Regions from separate parts of the Sulfuriferula sp. AH1 genome, predicted to be linked through region 1. Evidence: predicted binding sites of a transcription regulator. Region 1 holds the regulator's gene; each other region holds the start of a gene.
What was found. Region 1 encodes sigma-54, which starts transcription at its own class of promoters, with help from an activator protein. Its sites were predicted from a motif close to TGGCACNNTTCCTGCT; they were not measured.
Positions count from the first base shown of each region.

Region 2: the regulator sigma-54 is predicted to act here: its motif matches at 1,090-1,105, upstream of nifH (nitrogenase iron protein).
Region 3: the regulator sigma-54 is predicted to act here: its motif matches at 1,196-1,211, upstream of CAP31_RS06690 (TorF family putative porin).

Region 1 is NZ_CP021138.1:2,638,321-2,641,980, forward strand. Features, by position in the region: gene CAP31_RS13255 (PTS sugar transporter subunit IIA) at 1-80, opposite strand, end outside; gene hpf (ribosome hibernation-promoting factor, HPF/YfiA family) at 87-422, opposite strand; gene CAP31_RS13265 (RNA polymerase factor sigma-54) at 445-1,875, opposite strand; gene lptB (LPS export ABC transporter ATP-binding protein) at 1,885-2,607, opposite strand; gene lptA (lipopolysaccharide transport periplasmic protein LptA) at 2,610-3,206, opposite strand; gene lptC (LPS export ABC transporter periplasmic protein LptC) at 3,193-3,660, opposite strand, start outside.
Region 2 is NZ_CP021138.1:131,522-135,181, reverse strand. Features, by position in the region: gene nifH (nitrogenase iron protein) at 37-933, opposite strand; gene CAP31_RS00735 (response regulator) at 1,404-1,829, shown strand; gene CAP31_RS00730 (hypothetical protein) at 1,886-2,473, shown strand; gene CAP31_RS00725 (SagB family peptide dehydrogenase) at 2,490-3,660, shown strand, end outside.
Region 3 is NZ_CP021138.1:1,312,247-1,315,906, reverse strand. Features, by position in the region: partial or broken gene fmdA (formamidase) at 1-232, opposite strand, end outside; gene CAP31_RS06690 (TorF family putative porin) at 322-1,137, opposite strand; guanidine-I (ykkC/yxkD leader) riboswitch at 1,557-1,660, shown strand; gene CAP31_RS06685 (ABC transporter substrate-binding protein) at 1,707-2,714, shown strand; gene CAP31_RS06680 (fatty acid desaturase) at 2,768-3,660, shown strand, end outside.

The sequences.
Region 1 (3,660 bases):
TCAAAGAGACGTTTTTTACTCCCCATCCCGATATCGAGAAGAATATGCGAAATGGGGAGCAGCGGAACTATCTGATTCATTGCGGCTTATTCTTGCTCAACCACCGCTTGATGTTTGATGCCGCCACTGGCCTGATGCGAAGCGATGTTTTTTTCCTTGTGCTTCATGACCTGGCGATCCAGCTTGTCAGCCAGGCTATCGATCGCTGCATACATGTCGGACTCTTCGACCTGCACAAAGATATCCTTGCCGCTGAGATGCACGCTGGCTTCGGCGATATGCTTCAGCTTTTCTACCGTGAGCACGACATTGACGTCGATAACATGGTCAAAATGACGTTTCATGCGATCGGTTTTTGATATCACATACTCGCGAATCGCAGGGGTGATTTCCAGATGATGACCGGTAACTGTTAGATTCATGACATTCCCTTTCACTTGCTGGTTATAGCGCTTTGCGCTGGTTGGCGGGCGGAATTTGCATGGATTCACGGTATTTTGCAATCGTTCGACGCGCTACTACGATACCTTGCTGACCGAGAACCTCAGCAATTTGCCCGTCGGATAAAGGTTTCCTGGTGTTTTCCGCACTGATCAGTTGCTTAATTAACGCACGAATTGCAGTCGCCGAGCAAGCCCCGCCGGCGTCAGTATTCACATGACTGCCAAAAAAGTATTTCAATTCAAAGATTCCGCGCGGGGTCATCATGAATTTCTGGGTGGTCACGCGCGATACCGTGGATTCGTGCAATTCCACGACTTCGGCGATTTCACGCAATACCAGCGGACGCATCGCCACTTCGCCATGTTCGAAGAAATGGCGCTGCCTGTCGACGATACTCTGCGTCACCCGCAATATGGTATCGAAACGCTGCATGATGTTCTTGATCAGCCATTTCGCTTCCTGCAATTGCCCGGCCAGCTGCTGGTGATTGACATCGCGATTGCGCGACAGAATGTCTGCATACAGTTGATTGATGCGCAATTTGGGCATGGCATCCGGGTTAAGACTGGCTACCCATAAGCCTTTGACTTTCTTGACGATCACATCGGGAATGATATAACGCGTATCGGATGCGCCAAACGCCTCGCCAGGACGCGGATTGAGATGGGTAATCAGCTCGCGGGCGGCACGCAACGCCTCGTCATCACAATGCAACTTGCGCTTCAGTCCTGCATAATCATGCGCGCCCAGCGCCGCAAGATCATGTTCAACGATACGCTGCGCCAACGCCAGATGTGGAGTGCATTTCGGCAGGGTCTGCAGCTGCAATGCCAGGCATTCTGCGAGGTTACGCGCACCGACGCCCGTTGGCTCAAGATTCTGCAAATGCTTGAGTGCAATTTGCAGCTCATCCATATCCACTTCCAGCTCATCCGGCAACATTTCCGCAATGTCTTCCAGGCTCTGGGTAAGATACCCGCTTTCATTCAGGGCATCGATCAGCAGCAGAACCAGACGCTTATCGCGCTCCAGCAACGGGGTGAGATTGAGCTGCCAGGCCAGATGATCGCGTAGACTGATAACGTCTTGCGACGATGTCTGCGGTTCAAAATCATCGTCATCATTGTCATCGCCGGAACCGTAATTGGCAGACTCGTTCCAGTCCAGCTCGGCCAGTTCCCGCGGGGCGGTTTCAACCGGGGCATCCACAGTCGTCTCCGTGCTGCCGGCTACGCTCGGCTCATACTCAGGGCTGCGCATGCTGCTATCGTCGATCGCATCCACCCGCTCGAGCAGCGGGTTCTCTTGCACCATCAGCTCCAGTTCCTGATTGAGCTCAAGCGTCGACAATTGCAGCAAACGGATGGATTGCTGCAATTGCGGCGTCAGCGTGAGGTGCTGGGATAGTTTAAGTTGTAAACCCTGTTTCATGATCTGTCGTTAGAGGCGGAAATGTTCGCCCAGGTAAACCTTGCGGACACTTTCATTATGAATGATTTCCTCAGGTTTACCAGCAGCCAGTACCGTACCATCGTTGATGATGTAGGCCCGGTCACAAATACCCAGGGTTTCGCGTACATTATGGTCGGTTATCAGAATACCGATGCCGCGCTCGGTCAGGAACCGTATCAGCTTCTGGATATCGATTACCGCAATAGGATCTATGCCGGCAAATGGCTCATCCAGCAACACGAACCGCGGATTCATCGCCAGGGCACGGGCAATTTCGACACGACGGCGTTCGCCGCCGGACAAGCTCATTGCTGCCGAATCACGCAAATGCTCGACGTGCAAATCCTCCAGCAAGTCGTTCAAATGCTGCTCGATCTCGGCTTCGCTATATTTTTTCAACTCCAGAATCGCGCGTATGTTCTGCTCTACCGTGAGCTTACGAAATATCGAGGCTTCCTGCGGCAAATAACTCAAACCCAATGCAGCGCGCTGATGTATCGGCATCATGCCCAGATCGTGGCCATCCATCTGAATTTCGCCTCCATCCAGCTTGACCAGGCCCACGATCATATAAAAACACGTCGTTTTGCCCGCGCCATTCGGCCCCAACAGACCGACGACTTCACCCGGGTTTACGCTGATCGACACGTCTTTGACTACCAGACGCGATTTATAACTTTTTTTCAGGTGCAGCGCCTTGAGCTCGCTCATTTCTACTTACTCGCGTCCGGATTCAGACTGCCTGCAGGTTGCAACGGTAACGGCGTGGCCGGCGGCTGTGCCCCTGCTTTCGGCTTGGGTCGGATTACCGCATGCACGCGGCTGGGAGATACTCCCGGCGATTTCGCGACATTCGGATCGTTTTTCACCTCGAAATATTCGGTTGCGGTGTTATAACTCATGGTATTGCCACGCAGCTCATCCGCACCTTTTTTCAGCCGCGCATTGCCGGTCAACAGCACGGTATTCTGCTTGGTATCCATATCCAGCCGGCTCGCATAACCTTCGATATACTCATCCGAGTTGTCCTGTTTTTGCCTGAAATACACGGGGTTACCGAAAGCCGTGGCCTTGTTGAATCCTTCGCCATCCTGATGCACCTCTATGCGATCAGCCTTCAACGTCATCGTCCCTTGCAGCAGGATGACATTACCCACATAAATACTGACCTTGTGCAGATCATCGACGGTAACGCTGTCCGCCTCGAGATTGACCGGCTTGGTACGATCAGCCTGTTCCGCCAATGCGAACGGCGCCGACAGCGAAAACAGGCAAGCGCCGATGATAATGGATTTATTAAATAGGTTCATAACGCGCTTTGACACGATGAGTAAGCTGTAAGATTTGAGTTTGATTGTTTAATTCTAACCCACCTGCGGTCATATTTATGGATTTACCTTGTACCAGCACCGGCCGATTGGTGCGCATCACGCGCTGATCGGGTATCGCTTCGAGGTACTCGGTAGTCAGCGTCAACGGCCCCTGCTGATCGTGCGCATCGCGCACCAGCACCACATGACCGATAAAATTCACCTGCTTGCCCTGTGCTGTAACGAATGCCCGGCTGGAACGGATATCGGCGCTGCCCTGCTGATCGTCATGTGCGACCAGATGCGGACGGGTTAAATGCGTCGTATCGTCATCCAGATAATGCTCGGCATGATCTGCATGCAACGTGTAGATCACCTGTCCCGCCAGATTGGTCCGCGACACTACGAAATTCTCGATCATATAATCGGCGACATGCCGTCCGTTCGACAGCAA
Region 2 (3,660 bases), 370 kb from region 1:
TCTGCACAACCAGACAGCGCCAGACTTGCGGTTCTATTACGCTGCCGCTGCTTCAGCTGCCAGTTGCTCGGCACTCTTGCCGACCAGTGATTCATCGATGGTTGGCATCAGACCATGCTCCATCAACAAGTCTTCCAGCTGATCCATGGTAATAGGTGTGGGGATGGTGCCATTGCCTGCATTAGCGTGTATCTTGTCAGCGAGTTGACGATATTCGCCAGCCTGCTTGGAGTCGGGTGCGTACTCGATCACGGTCATGCGGCGCAATTCAGCGTGTTGAACGATATTGTCGCGTGGCACGAAATGGATCAGCTTGGTGCCCAGCATGCCTGCCAGTGCTTCAGCCAGTTCCAGCTCCTTGTCGGTCTGACGTTCGTTGCAAATCAGGCCGCCCAGACGCACGCCACCGGAGTTGGCATACTTCAGAATGCCTTTGGAGATGTTGTTGGCCGCGTACATGGCCATCATTTCACCGGACATGACGATGTAGATTTCCTGTGCCTTGTTCTCGCGAATCGGCATGGCGAAACCGCCACATACCACATCACCCAATACGTCATAGGAAACGTAATCGATACCATCGTAAGCGCCTTCTTCTTCGAGGAAGTTGATCGAGGTGATAACACCGCGACCTGCGCAACCAACACCAGGCTCAGGTCCGCCGGATTCAACGCAGCGAATGTCCTTGAAACCGACTTTCATCACATCCTCCAGCTCCAGATCTTCCACGGAACCAGCATCGGCAGCCAGTGAAAGGATAGTGTCCTGGCACTTGGCGTGCAGGATCAAACGGGTTGAATCAGCTTTAGGATCACAGCCGACGATCAGGATTTTTTGACCCAGATCAGAAAGTGCAGCGAGAGTATTCTGCGAAGTCGTAGACTTGCCGATACCACCTTTACCATAAAACGCGATTTGCCTTAATGCAGCCATTTTGCAGCTCCTTTACAAAAACAAGTTCAGTTCAAGTTGAAAATCCGGCAACTTTCCGGATAACATGCGACCGACATGACGCCCTCCGAATACTCTTAATAATTCTTCGTCTCAAGTCACTCGTTCGGCAAAACATTTTAGGTGCAGCCCAGTAATAGCAACTGCCGTGCCAGTCGCAAAATAAACACACAAAACATTGATTATATTAAATAATATTTTCAATATCCGTACTTTTTACGCTGCAAACCGGCTGTTGCAAAACCCACAAAATGCCCTGTCTCTGTAGCAAACGATACAAGTCCGCCTGAATGCGACCAACGCTGCATATTCTTTGCATTTTTCCCTGTACACCCCATTCAGACGGGTGCCCAGCGTTGACTAACAATTAATTGAAATAGCGGGAATGAAGCTTGCTTAGGTAGTAAAGTCGCATGGCTTAGGTGCCTGCTAAATGTAATCAGGAGACTGCAATGCAGATCGGAGTAGATAGTCAGCGCTCGATAGAAAACAAGCGCGTATTTGTAGTGGAAAGCGACGAGATCAACAGCATGGGGCTGCAATTCATGCTGGCCGATGAAAACGAAACTCATGTGCTGTCGAGCGTCTCCGCCGCTATCGACAAATCGCAGGCATGGCCGCCGCATCTGGTATTGCTGGGGATCGGGCTGATACGCAGCGAAGGCGCGACGCTCATCAATCTGATAAAAGCCGCCATGAACAACGTCAGGATACTGCTGGTCTGCGACAGTGCCGACGATAGCGCCGTCAAGGCAGCGCTGGCGCAAGGAGCCGATGGCACATTGTTGACACCGCTAAGGATAGAAACCGTACGCCGCAAGGTAGATTCCGCGCTTGGACGGGCGGTGCCGATCAGCATCCCGGTAGTGCGAAGCTGACACACAGTTAAATTTAATTAAACCGCAGATGTTCTGCACAACCCAAGGAGTATCCCATGACCCTCATCACCGAAACCCCATTTGCCGAGCTGGACGCGCAAGGCCTGTTGCTCAGCCCCGTATTCAAAGGCGCAACCACCAAACCCGGCCGTTTCGGCTTCCGCGGTGAAATTGCACTGGCATTCCAGGAATCCATGGCCGACGAAAAACGCCCGCCCGAAATCAAGCTCGATCAGGTCATGATGGTTGCTTCCGCCGGGGAAACCACCATTCCGTTCCTCGCCGGTTTCGCGCCATCACTCGCTCACCTGAAGTTGTTATGCGAACAGGTTGGCGACAAATTGTCACCGATGGGCAAATACTTCTTCTTTGCCGGCAACCTCGACATCTCCGAAAAGTACCAGATACCATACGGCGGCGCGACCTTCTGGGTCATGCCGCTGGACGAAGCAACGGTATACAATGAGCTATTGGACATGCTCCGCATAGAAAAAAGCGACTTGAAAAAATTCGACACAGCCGGCAAACTCGATGCCATCGTCGACAAAGCGGCATTCTTCTCCGCCAAATGGAAAGAAATCAGCTTCGAAGAAGGCCTCAAGATCATGGGCCCGATCAAGATCCGCGAAAACCGCCCGGTCTGATCGCCGTGCATCAGGCATGACAGCCACACCTGACGACATCGGCCGCACCCAGCCTGCAGCGGGTGCGGATTCGTCATTGACCAAGATTGTTGCTTATCACCAGCGTAGCAAACACCGTCTGGAACGCTACGCCGCCGGCCCGGAAACCCTGGACTGGAGCGCACAGCCCAACCCGTTTCGCGAATTCAGCGGCGCACCGCGCATCCGCCTGCCGATGATCGCAGATCGATTAACCGCCAGCTTCGCCGCATTGCATACACCCGGCGCTGTGGCAGCGCAGCCGCTCACGCTCGATCACGTCGCCGCCATGCTGGAGCTGGCATTCGGCCTGTCCGCGTGGAAGGAATACGGCCCCGATCGCTGGGCCGTGCGCTGCAACCCGTCCAGCGGCAACCTGCACCCGACCGAAGCCTATGTCATCAGCCGCGATATCTCCGAGCTGGAAGACGGCGTTTACCACTACCTGAGCCGCGACCATGCGCTGGAACGGCGCTGCCGCATTACCGCAGCCGCACCTGCCGCACAGCCCGGCCTGCTGGTCGGCATTTCGTCGATCACCTGGCGCGAAGCATGGAAGTACGGCGAACGCGCATTCCGCTACTGCCAGCTCGATACCGGCCACGCCATCGGCGCATTGCGCTATGCTGCCGCTGTATTGGGCTGGCATGTACGCATCGCCGATGCTGTCAGCCAGCAACAACTGGCAGAATGGCTGGGGCTGGACAGAGACGCCAACTTTCCCCGCGCCGAGCGCGAGGAAGCCGAGCTGCTGCTGGAAATCACCATTGCACCGGACGCGGATACAACCGCATCCTGGCTGCGCAACTCAACACAAACCGACTGGCGCGGGCAAGCCAACATACTCGACGCCCACCCCATGTACCGCTGGCCTATCATAGACGACATAGCCGCCGCCAGCCGCAAACCGGCAACGCAGCCTGCAATGTACCGCCCGGAAACGTCCGCCTTGGCATCAACCTGTAGCATGGCGGCAGCCACCCTGATCCGCCAGCGTCGCAGCGCCCAGCGTTTCGACGCCCGCTTCACGCAGGATGCCGACAGTTTCTACACCATGCTCACAGCGCTGCTACCCGACTCCGGTACGCCCTGGGATGTATGGAACGAAGTACCGCGCGTGCATCCGGTACTGTTCGTCCACCGCATCGACGGCCTCGCGCCCGGCATCT
Region 3 (3,660 bases), 1.3 Mb from region 1:
CCGATCGGGCCACTCAGATAATGCACCTTGGTCAGATCGACATCGCGTATATCGTTGGCACTATCATCATTACTAATCTGCCCGCCGGTCCAGTCGATGCATTCAACGCGGAACTCATCGCCAGGCTTCACCATGGCTACCATGGGGATATCCGGGTGCCACCGGTTATGCAACACGTCAGACTGTTCTTCGGGGACTTATTAAGATCTACTTTAATCAGCGTCTTGGGCACAGCAATCTCCTAGCAATCACTTGTCGTATCAACAGTTAAGACCAATACAGCCGTTGACCGGGCAGCAGACCTCTGCCCGGCCCCAACCATTAGAAGGTGTAGCTCAGGTTGCCGACCAGCTGGTTATCCTGCTTGATACCGTAACGGTTTTCGCCACCGAAGATATAGCTAAGACCACCTGATACATTCTTCAGGAACGGATAGCTGACACCCAGCGTCGCGTGACGGAATGCCGAGTTAACCTGATTGGCTGCGTAAGGCACATATAAATCAGTACTGGTTGCTTCAGTCTTTTTATAGGTGTAATAGCCGATGACTGCGCTTACATTGAGATCCTTCGGCAACGCATCGAAATGGACGCTGTCGTTATAGGTCGCCGTAAAGTAAGTGTCGCCTTTGTTACCGTAGGAAACGTCGTTCAGCAAGGTTTGCGCATTCAAACCGAACTGGTTGTAACTCAGACCCAGCATGGTTTCATATCCGGTGGCATTGGAGCTTGGCACGTAGTGGTAATTGGTCAGGCCGATCTGATAACCGACTGCACCGATCTTGCCTTTGTATCCGGCATACAGGTCATGCTCCATGGAAGTGCCCTGACCGTTAAACGACTTGTAGGAGTAACCCAGAGTCGAGAACCACCAGCCGGCATAAAAGCCGCTGTCGCTCACATAATCCAGACCGCCTTGCAATGCAGGACCTTCGCTCTCCGGTGCATCGCCATTCGCGTTGCCGCCTGGAATGCCGCTGGAACCATAAGTGGTGGTGATACCGCGCAGGACATATTTGGACACGACGTCAAGGTGGCCGGTCACGTCAGCTGCAGCAGGCAAGGATACGAACATGCAACCTAATGCACCGATAACTGCAGCCGAGGTAACGCTTTCTTTAGACTTAAACACCTTCATGAGGAAATCTCCCTAAGTTGAAAAAATTAGCGACAGAACAACATGTCAGTTGTGTGACAGCATTTACCGTGCCAGAAATCGAATCAAGGGAAAAATTTAATGCATATTAATTAAGTTTCATGCGGTTATATTAATTTTCCGGCATTTTCGGTCGGCTGCAATCCTTCATTTGGCATGCACTAAAGCTGCGCAAGGCAGGGTTAGCATGCACCCTTATCGATCATTTTCACGATGGATAATGCATGAATAAACAGACACGGAATACAGACGCACACCTTCCAGAAAAATTATCAACCCATTGAATCAAATGATTTTAATTTGATTCATTCGTCCATTTCCGGTAACTGGCACAAGCTTTGCGTAAAAGAAGGCAGGACGGGATTGCCGCTGCACTGGCAGCGCTTTCACACAAATGTCTGTATCAGGATTGCTAGGGTTCCGGTTCCAGTTACATGGAATGTCTGGTCCGAGAGCGATCCGGCCTCAAGGTGAGGTTCCACGGAGGGATAAAAGCCCGGGAGAGAGCGCAGTTGCTTTCCCGTTTCCTTTAACCTTTACAGGAGCCAGTCATGTCAATAGCACCCGCCAAATCGTTCAAGAAAATCTGCCTTGCTTCAATGATGCTTGCTGCGGCAAGCATCAATCCTGTCGCTGCACACGCTGCCACCTCAATGAAAATCGGTACCGTCGTATGGATAGGCTATGGCCCGTTCTTCGTTGCCGATGCCAAGGACTTCTACAAAAAGTATGACCTCAAGGTCACCTTGCAAATGTTTACCGACCCTGCGCTTATCCCGACTGCGATCGCCAGCCACTCCGTGGACGGCGGCATGCTGACTTACGATCAGGTGATCGGATCGGACGCCAAAGGACTGGCACATAAGGTAGTCATGCCAATCGACTATTCGAACGGCGGTGACGCGATCGTGGCCACAACCGCCATTACCAGGGTCACCGACTTCAAAGGCAAGAAAATCGGTTTCAATCCTTTGTCCCCATCCGATTTCCTGCTGTCCTACGCGATGAAAAAGAACGGCCTCTCTGAAAAAGACTACGAAGCCGTGCCGATGACGCCGGAAGCCGTGCCTGCCGCGATGGCCTCAGGCGGTATCCCTGTCGGCGTAACGTATGAACCGAGCCTGTCGCAGATTCTGAGCCAGGGCGGCGGCAAGAAATTCCATGTGGTGTTCTCTTCCAGGAATGCACCGGGTCTGATCGCTGACGTGCTGGTATTCGACCAGAAATACATCCAGGCTCACCCCAAGGAAATCAAAGGCCTGATCGAAGCGTATGTGGACGGCATGGCTTACATGAAAGCGCACCCTGACGAATCGGCCAGGATCATCGGCAAAGCCATGGGTATCAGCGGCAAGGAAGTCATGGAGCAGATGAGCGGCGTGTATAACATCCCGCTGGCGGAAATGCCCAAGGCTTTCGTCAAATCAGCGGAAACCACTTCCTACTATGCCAGCGGCGAAGTCATCAGCAGCATCCTCAAGAACAAGGGTCAGATCACGACCATTCCTGCAACTGAAACCACGATCGACAGCCAGTTCGTCAAATCGCTGGTCAAGTAAGTTTGGCAGGTCGCGCCCGCCCCCGTGGGGCGACCTTGCTCAAGGAGAATGTCATGCTGCAACAAAAATTTCGCTACGCCGACGGTGTCTTGCCGAACGTAATAGCCTTATCCTATACATTAGGCGCTTATCTTGGCGGCGTCATTCTGCTCGCACTGGCACCTTTGCCGGGCCAGATCATCGGCACCCTGCTGGTTGCGCACGCCTTGATACTGTCCGGCTATTTCTTTCACGAGTTTGCTCATAACTCCATATTCAAGGACGCGGCTGACAATGGCCGCTGGGGCACCTTGATGACCTGGATTAACGGCTCCTGCTACGCTACGTTCAACGACCTGCGGCGCAAGCATGTGCGTCACCACGTCGATCGCGCCGACGTCATCACCTTCGACTTCAAGGAATTTCTGCTCAAGTCGCCTGCCTGGTTTCGCCGGCTGGTGCTCGCACTGGAATGGGCTTACATCCCCGCAGTGGAACTCATCATGCACGGCTACGTGATACTGCAGCCCTTCATCGCTACGGAGAAGAAACAAAACCGCGGCCGTGTTCTGGCCATTATCGCTGTGCGCACAGCAGTCTTTGCTGCGCTGGGCTGGCTTGCTCCTGTCGGATTGCTCGGTTACGCCGTCGCCTATTTGATCATGTTGCATGTACTGCGTTTTGCCGATGCGTATCAGCATACCTATGACGCCTTCGCCATCCTGCAGGGCGGAACTATTCCCGAAGACAAGGTGCGCGATCACGCTTACGAGCAGCGCAATACCTATTCCAATCTGGTTTCCGTGGCACATCCGCTGTGGAATCTGCTGCTGTTGAACTTCTCCTATCACAATGCCCATCACGAACGTCCGATAGAGCCCTGGTACCGGTTGCCGCAATTGCATCAAAAGCTGTTTGCAGACGCATACCCACAAGTGCTGCCGATGAGCACGCTACTGGCCGCCCA